Spirulina major PCC 6313: one gene and its partner. The protein of the gene in region 1 binds, or shares a complex with, the protein of each later gene. Links are inferred from orthologs where the notes say so. Each region holds a gene or a part of one and is shown in the gene's direction. Other genes may lie near its edges. The genes, in order: SPI6313_RS03515 and nuoH.

What was found.
Region 2: the proteins of SPI6313_RS03515 (region 1) and nuoH are in contact, whole or in part, in a crystal structure (PDB 6Y11), measured with the Thermus thermophilus proteins. The link is inferred for Spirulina major PCC 6313 from one-to-one orthologs. Residues at the interface, in WP_096411117.1 of Thermus thermophilus: Arg16, Glu17, Gly18, Leu24, Leu27, Val28, Trp30, Gly31, Arg32, Asn34, Ser35, Trp37, Thr54, Asp55, Ala56, Asp59, Ala61, Arg62, Phe63, Gly64, Glu66, Val67, Phe68, Arg69, Ala70, Ser71, Arg73, Gln74, Ala75, Asp76; in WP_096411122.1 of Thermus thermophilus: Arg36, Val44, Arg45, Met46, Gly47, Pro48, Asn49, Arg50, Val51, Leu57, Gln58, Ala61, Asp62, Ile64, Lys65, Ile67, Phe68, Lys69, Glu70, Ile72, Val74, Glu223, Ala224, Glu225, His233, Thr234, Glu235, Tyr236, Ser237, Trp241.

The regions. Positions count from the first base shown.
Region 1 is NZ_KV878783.1:773,873-777,140, forward strand. What follows is about bases 6-2,953. They hold SPI6313_RS03515 (NADH dehydrogenase subunit K), read left to right. Parts: upstream 6-1,089; coding sequence 1,090-1,818; downstream 1,819-2,953. Other genes in these bases: SPI6313_RS03500 (Pvc16 family protein), read left to right, coding at 6-280; SPI6313_RS03505 (hypothetical protein), read left to right, coding at 361-615; ndhC (photosynthetic/respiratory NAD(P)H-quinone oxidoreductase subunit C), read left to right, coding at 731-1,093; SPI6313_RS03520 (NAD(P)H-quinone oxidoreductase subunit J), read left to right, coding at 1,811-2,341; SPI6313_RS03525 (DEAD/DEAH box helicase), read right to left, coding at 2,510-2,953. In the rest of the region: more of SPI6313_RS03500, read left to right, coding at 1-5; more of SPI6313_RS03525, read right to left, coding at 2,954-3,268. UniProt on the Escherichia coli protein: NDH-1 shuttles electrons from NADH, via FMN and iron-sulfur (Fe-S) centers, to quinones in the respiratory chain. The immediate electron acceptor for the enzyme in this species is ubiquinone.
Region 2 is NZ_KV878783.1:2,990,961-2,994,172, reverse strand. The notes cover bases 304-3,195. They hold nuoH (NADH-quinone oxidoreductase subunit NuoH), read left to right. Parts: upstream 304-1,136; coding sequence 1,137-2,255; downstream 2,256-3,195. Other genes in these bases: SPI6313_RS13140 (NADH-quinone oxidoreductase subunit J), read left to right, coding at 2,974-3,195; ndhI (NAD(P)H-quinone oxidoreductase subunit I), read left to right, coding at 2,282-2,887; SPI6313_RS13155 (response regulator), read left to right, coding at 304-975. In the rest of the region: more of SPI6313_RS13155, read left to right, coding at 1-303; more of SPI6313_RS13140, read left to right, coding at 3,196-3,212. UniProt on the Escherichia coli protein: NDH-1 shuttles electrons from NADH, via FMN and iron-sulfur (Fe-S) centers, to quinones in the respiratory chain. The immediate electron acceptor for the enzyme in this species is believed to be ubiquinone.

The DNA.
Region 1 (3,268 bases):
CACGGTCACCGTGGAGAGCAATCTCCCGATGCTCCCTGAGCAGCGGGTGACCCTCTCGCTCCATGAGTGGTCTACGAATGATCCGGCGACCTACCTTTTTGAAGCCTCGGCCCGAGATGCGATCGCTACCGTTGTGGACATTCCGATCAAAAACGTCAAACCGGGGGACTATCTCGTCCGTCTCCATGTCGATGGGGCCGAGAGTTGCCTAGAGGTGGATCAAGATCCGGAGAGCGACACCTATGGCTGGTATGTCGGCCCCCGCTTACTGATGGTTTAAGCAAAGCTTAGGAGTGGATTGACTAATTCTTTCTGATGCTTCAGATTTAACGCAATTTCTTATCAACCTGATTACAAGGAATGATGATGGCGAGTTACTTGATCAAAGTTGCCGGTTTAGGATTTATTCATAAAAATTGGAAGACGGAAGAACCCCGCTTCTGCGCCGCCCAAGCCACCGCGAAAACCTGGACAACACGCAAAGCCGCCATTGGCTTCGGTTCTGAGCAGCTTACCCCCCGTCTCAAAATAGGCTGGGAACTCTGGGAACTCGACGATGAGACCCTAGAACCGGTCATTTTGCCCCGGTCTCTGTTTGAAAGCCAGCGCGGCTAGGATGCGACCCAGACCGCGCCCCGTTCTGCCAGTTATGATCTTTAGATCAACCCGACGATCGGCATGAAGTTCTATAATTAGGCCTTGTTAAGCGCAGCATTATAGGGAAATCCAAGTGTTTCACCTCAGTGGTTACGAATATTTTTTAGGCTTTCTCCTGATCGCCAGTTCCGTTCCGATCTTGTCGCTGATTGCGTCGAAAATCTTGCGCCCTCGTACCGGCGGGCCAGAGCGGCGCACCACCTACGAATCGGGAATGGAGCCTATCGGCGGAGCATGGATTCAATTCAACATCCGGTACTATATGTTCGCCCTTGTGTTTGTGGTCTTCGATGTTGAAACCGTGTTTCTCTACCCGTGGGCCGTCGCCTTTAGTCAATTGGGTTTGCTAGCCTTTATAGAAGCCCTCATCTTCATCGCAATTTTGGTTGTTGCCTTGGTGTATGCATGGCGTAAAGGAGCGTTAGAGTGGTCATGAATTTAGAATCAATCGAACAGCAAAACGTTGAAAAAATCTTAAATCCGGTGGCCCGCACCGGGGTTACCCAAGACTTATCGGAAAATATCGTCCTCACCACCGTAGATGACCTCTACAACTGGGCGAAACTATCCAGCCTCTGGCCCTTACTCTACGGGACGGCTTGTTGTTTTATCGAGTTTGCCGCGATGATCGGCTCTCGGTTTGACTTTGACCGTTTTGGTCTGGTGCCGCGTTCGAGTCCCCGGCAGGCGGATCTTTTGATTACCGCCGGCACGATTACGATGAAAATGGCCCCGGCCTTGGTGCGGCTCTACGAAGAAATGCCCGAACCGAAGTATGTGATCGCTATGGGAGCCTGCACGATTACCGGCGGAATGTTCAGTGTGGATTCGCCCAGTGCGGTGCGGGGTGTGGATAAGTTGATTCCGGTGGATGTTTATATTCCCGGTTGTCCGCCGCGCCCGGAAGCGATTATGGATGCGATCGTAAAGCTGCGCAAAAAGGTGGCCAATGAGTCGATCCAAGAGCGGGCCACGGTGCTAGAGCAGCAGCATGAATATTACTGCACGACCCACAACATGAAGGTGACGGAGCCGATTTTGACTGGGGAATATTTGCGATCGCCCGATCGCCAAGCCCCTACCAAAGAACTCACCGAAGCCTACGGGCTGCCCATTGCCCCCACCCGTCAAGATGTGAAAGAAGAGGTTGATCGTGGCTGAAGACAACACTCCCAACAACGCCCCGGAAGAAGAATCCACCGCCCTTGTGGCCGGCCCGGCATCATCATGGCTCACCGAGAATGGCTTTGACCATGGTTTGCTCGAACCGGATCACCTCGGCATTGAGATGATCCAAGTGGAGGCGAAGGTGCTCCTGCCCATCTGCACCGCGCTTCGAGCTTACGGGTTCAACTATTTGCAATGTCAAGGGGGTTATGATCTAGGCCCCGGTAAAGAACTCGTCAGTTTTTACCATTTGGTGAAAGTCAGTGACGATGCCGAAAGTACCGAAGAAATTCGGGTTAAGGTGTTCGTGCCCCGCGACAATCCCCATGTGCCTTCGGTTTACTGGATTTGGAAGGCGGCGGACTGGCAAGAGCGGGAAACCTACGATATGTACGGTATTGTCTACGATGGCCATCCCAATTTGAAACGGTTATTGATGCCGGAAGATTGGATCGGTTGGCCCCTGCGCAAGGACTATATTTCTCCCGATTTTTACGAATTACAGGATGCCCATTAAGGGCGATCGCTCACCCCGTCCGGGTGCTTGGGTTTAAGATCATCCTGAACAGAAAAGAGTGAGTGTGACACACTCACTCTTTGGCATGAAGGGGAGATTTTTGCTTTAACCTCCCTTGCCGGCGTTGCGGTGAAAAGTCAGATTGTTTCTCTGGGTGCTGGGCATGGGTTAAATGCCCACATCAATGGGGAAGCGGCGCATTAGATCGACGGCGCGGCGGGCATTTTGGCGGATAGTGTCGGAGAGGCCGGGGACGTGGGGAATTTGGGACAGAAAGTCTACGGTACGCCGTAACATTCGCACCAAATCACCCTCATCAAAACTGCAATTGTCGCCCAGGGTTTCCCAGGTCACACCGAGGGCCCATTGTTCCATCACGCCGATGATATTAAGGGTTTCGTCTTCGAGCCAGACGGGAAGGGCGACTTTGTAGCGGTGCTGCACTTTGATCAACTCTTTACGGAGGGGGAGCAAGTTGGCCAGGGCCACGAGCACTGATTCCGGGGGGGCGTAGTTTGTCCAGCTATCGGGGCGGGGGGGTTCGCTGATCAGGCTATAGACAGCGGCGGCGAGTTCCGGGGGGCCGAGGGGATCGAGGTAGCCGGACATCAGGGCGAGGCCGAGCCAGAGTTCGTTATCGCCGCGAATGGCGGCGGCGGCTTGGCCGATTTCGGTGGGGTCGTATTCGATCAGGGCATCGAATTCGCGGAGGACTTTGACGAGGTTGGAGAAGTCGCGCCAATGTTGGGTTTGGTGTTCTTTGTATTGGGCTTGACGATCGCGCAATCGCCGTTGCAGTTGAATCCGTAGGTTATGGCGTTTCACCAGTTGGCCGGGTTTGCCCCATTGGCGGAGGGGGTGGGTATCCAGTTGGGATTGAACGGCGGCGAGGCGATCGCTCTGCTCCACCACTTCCGGCGCATCATC
Region 2 (3,212 bases), 2.2 Mb from region 1 along the record:
ACCCTGCTGGCCACCCGCCAACTCGCCAACACCGACACCGTCATGCAAATTATTCACGGTATCGTCACAGAGGTGCTCTTTGAAATTTCCCAAGCCTTCCAACTCGCGCTCCTGGGGGATGCCGTCGAACAATCTCCCGCCCACCCCAGCAACCCCACCGAACCCTTAAGCATCACACCCCGCCTCGGTGTGCGTCCCTCAACGGCTGACACCGCCATTTTGCCGCGCTCTTGGACTGTGGAAATTGACGCCGCCCTCGATATTGCCCAAGCTGATTGGGAGCAATGGGCCCAAGCCGGCCTCGCCCTCTGTTCGCCCAACCTTGCCCCCGTCATCAAACAACACGGTCACCTCCAAAGCTCCACCCCCCCCAAGGTCTACCAACAACTGGCAGAACTGGTCAACGGCAAGCGCACCCTACGGGATATTGCCATCTTGCTCAAACGTGATGTAGTTAGCATCACAAAATCCCTCCTGCCCTACATTCGGAAACACTACATCGGTCTCGTCGAAGTTAACGACATCCCTGGACCCGCCCCCCAGGCCGCACCCGATCCCGCCCTCCCACCCCGCACCGAGACCCGGCCCGACAAAGCATCTGTCCCCTCCAAAGGCCGGGTAATCTGCATTGATGACAGCCCCCAAATCGGTCATGCTCTCCAAGACTTACTCCAAAATGCAGGCTATGAGGTGATCTGGATTCAAGAAGCGGTGCAGGCCCTGCCGACGCTGTTGCAGAAGAAGCCGGATTTTGTGTTACTCGATCTCATGATGCCCATTGCCAACGGTTATGAAATTTGTAGCCAAATTCGCCGGGTGGGTCAGTTTAAAGACTTGCCGGTGGTGATTTTGACCAGCAATGATGGTTTAGTGGATCGGGTGCGGGCCAAGGTGGTGGGGGCGACGGACTTTTTGAGTAAGCCGATTAATGGCCCGAAGGTCTTGGGGATTTTAACGAAACATGGTCTTGGTTAACCGGTTGCCGAACAACTGGGATCGATTAGCCAAACTCATGGTTGATATTTGCGATCGCCCTCACTTCACGTCAGACCAGGCAACGTCCCACGATATACTGAATAATCAGTAATCACGGCAGGAATTATCCCTGCGTCTAACGCTGTTAACGGCTGAAATCCATGAATTCAGGAATCGATCTGCAAGGAAGCTTTATCCAGACTCTGACCGAATTCGGACTCCCTCAGGATGTCGCCCGTGCCCTTTGGATACCCCTTCCAATGGTGCTCGTGGTCATCGGAGCCGTCGTCGGAGTCCTTGTCACCGTTTGGCTAGAGCGCAAAGTCTCAGCAGCGGCACAACAACGGATTGGCCCCGAATTTGCCGGCCCCCTCGGTGTCCTACAACCCGTTGCGGATGGCCTTAAACTCGTCTTCAAAGAAGATGTCACCCCCAACAAGTCCGACCCGTGGCTCTTTACCCTCGGTCCCATCTTGGTGGTGATTCCCGTCATCCTCTCCTATCTCATCGTCCCTTTCGGACAAAACCTCTTGATCACCGACCTCAATGTCGGGATCTTCCTGTGGATCGCCCTCTCTAGCATTGCCCCCATCGGCCTGCTGATGTCCGGGTACTCCTCCAACAATAAATACTCACTCCTCGGTGGACTCCGCGCCGCTGCCCAGTCGATCAGCTACGAAATTCCCCTGGCCTTGGCGGTGTTAGCGGTCGTCATGATGTCCAACAGCCTCAGCACCATCGACATCGTCGAACAGCAATCCGGCTACGGCATCTTGGGCTGGAATATCTGGCGGCAACCGGTGGGATTCCTGATTTTCTGGATTGCAGCCTTAGCCGAATGCGAACGGCTTCCCTTTGACCTTCCCGAAGCCGAAGAAGAACTCGTCGCTGGGTATCAAACCGAATACTCTGGGATGCGATTTGCGCTCTTCTATGTGGGGTCTTACATTAACCTCGTGTTGTCTGCTCTAATCGTCGCCATCCTCTACCTCGGCGGCTGGGAATTTCCCGTTCCCCTCGATCAACTCGCCGGTTGGCTCGGAGTCAGCGAAACCACCCCCTGGTTACAAATGCTGACGGCATCCTTGGGGATCATCATGACCATCCTCAAAGCCTACGTGTTGGTCTTCCTGGCGGTCCTGTTACGCTGGACGCTCCCCCGTGTGCGCATTGACCAACTGTTAAACCTTGGCTGGAAGTTCTTACTCCCGGTTGCGTTGGTTAATCTTTTGCTCACCGCTGGTCTCAAGCTGGTGTTTCCGGTGGCCTTTGGTGGCTAATGTTCGTTTACCTACCCTGAAACCTCATGTTTAACTTTCTCAAACAAGTCGGGGACTACGCCAAAGAGACGGTTCAAGCTGCAAAGTTCATTGGTCAGGGTCTTTCCGTTACCTTTGACCATATGCAGCGGCGACCGGTTACGGTGCAATATCCCTACGAAAAACTCATCCCCTCCGAACGGTATCGGGGTCGGATTCACTATGAGTTTGATAAGTGCATTTCCTGCGAAGTCTGTGTGCGGGTTTGCCCGATTAATTTACCGATCGTGGATTGGGAATTTGATAAAGAAACGAAGAAGAAAAAGCTCAATCACTACAGTATTGATTTTGGGGTCTGTATCTTCTGCGGGAACTGTGTGGAATACTGTCCGACGAATTGCCTCTCGATGACGGAGGAGTATGAGTTGGCAACTTACGATCGCCACGAACTCAACTACGACAGCGTCGCCCTCGGACGCTTGCCCTACAAGGTGACGCAAGATCCGATGGTGACCCCGATTCGAGAGTTTGCCTATCTGCCGAAGGGCGTGGTGGATGGCCATGATTTGCCGGCTGGTGCGCAGCGAGCGGGTCAACGGCCTGAAGCGATCGCTGCCCAGCCTAGCCCTGATGACACGGACAAAAGCGATTAAGCCCTGCCCTCGATATCCCGTCTCTGTGGGCGGTGTCGTCTGCGATGCCCCCACCCCCATCGACCCCCTCTAGGAGATAATTTCGCGTGAATTTAGCAGAAGATGTTCAACTGATTTCCTTTGCCCTCTTAGGCATTTTGATGATTGCTGCCGCCTTGGGTGTTGTCCTCCTTGACCAAATTGTCTACTCCGCCTTCTTGCTGGGTGGTGTTTTTCTCTGTATTTCAGGCCTTTACGTGTTGCTCAATGCTGACTTCGTGGCGGCTGCGCAGATTCTGGTCTATGTGGGCGCGGTGAATGTGCTGATTCTGTTTGCCATCATGTT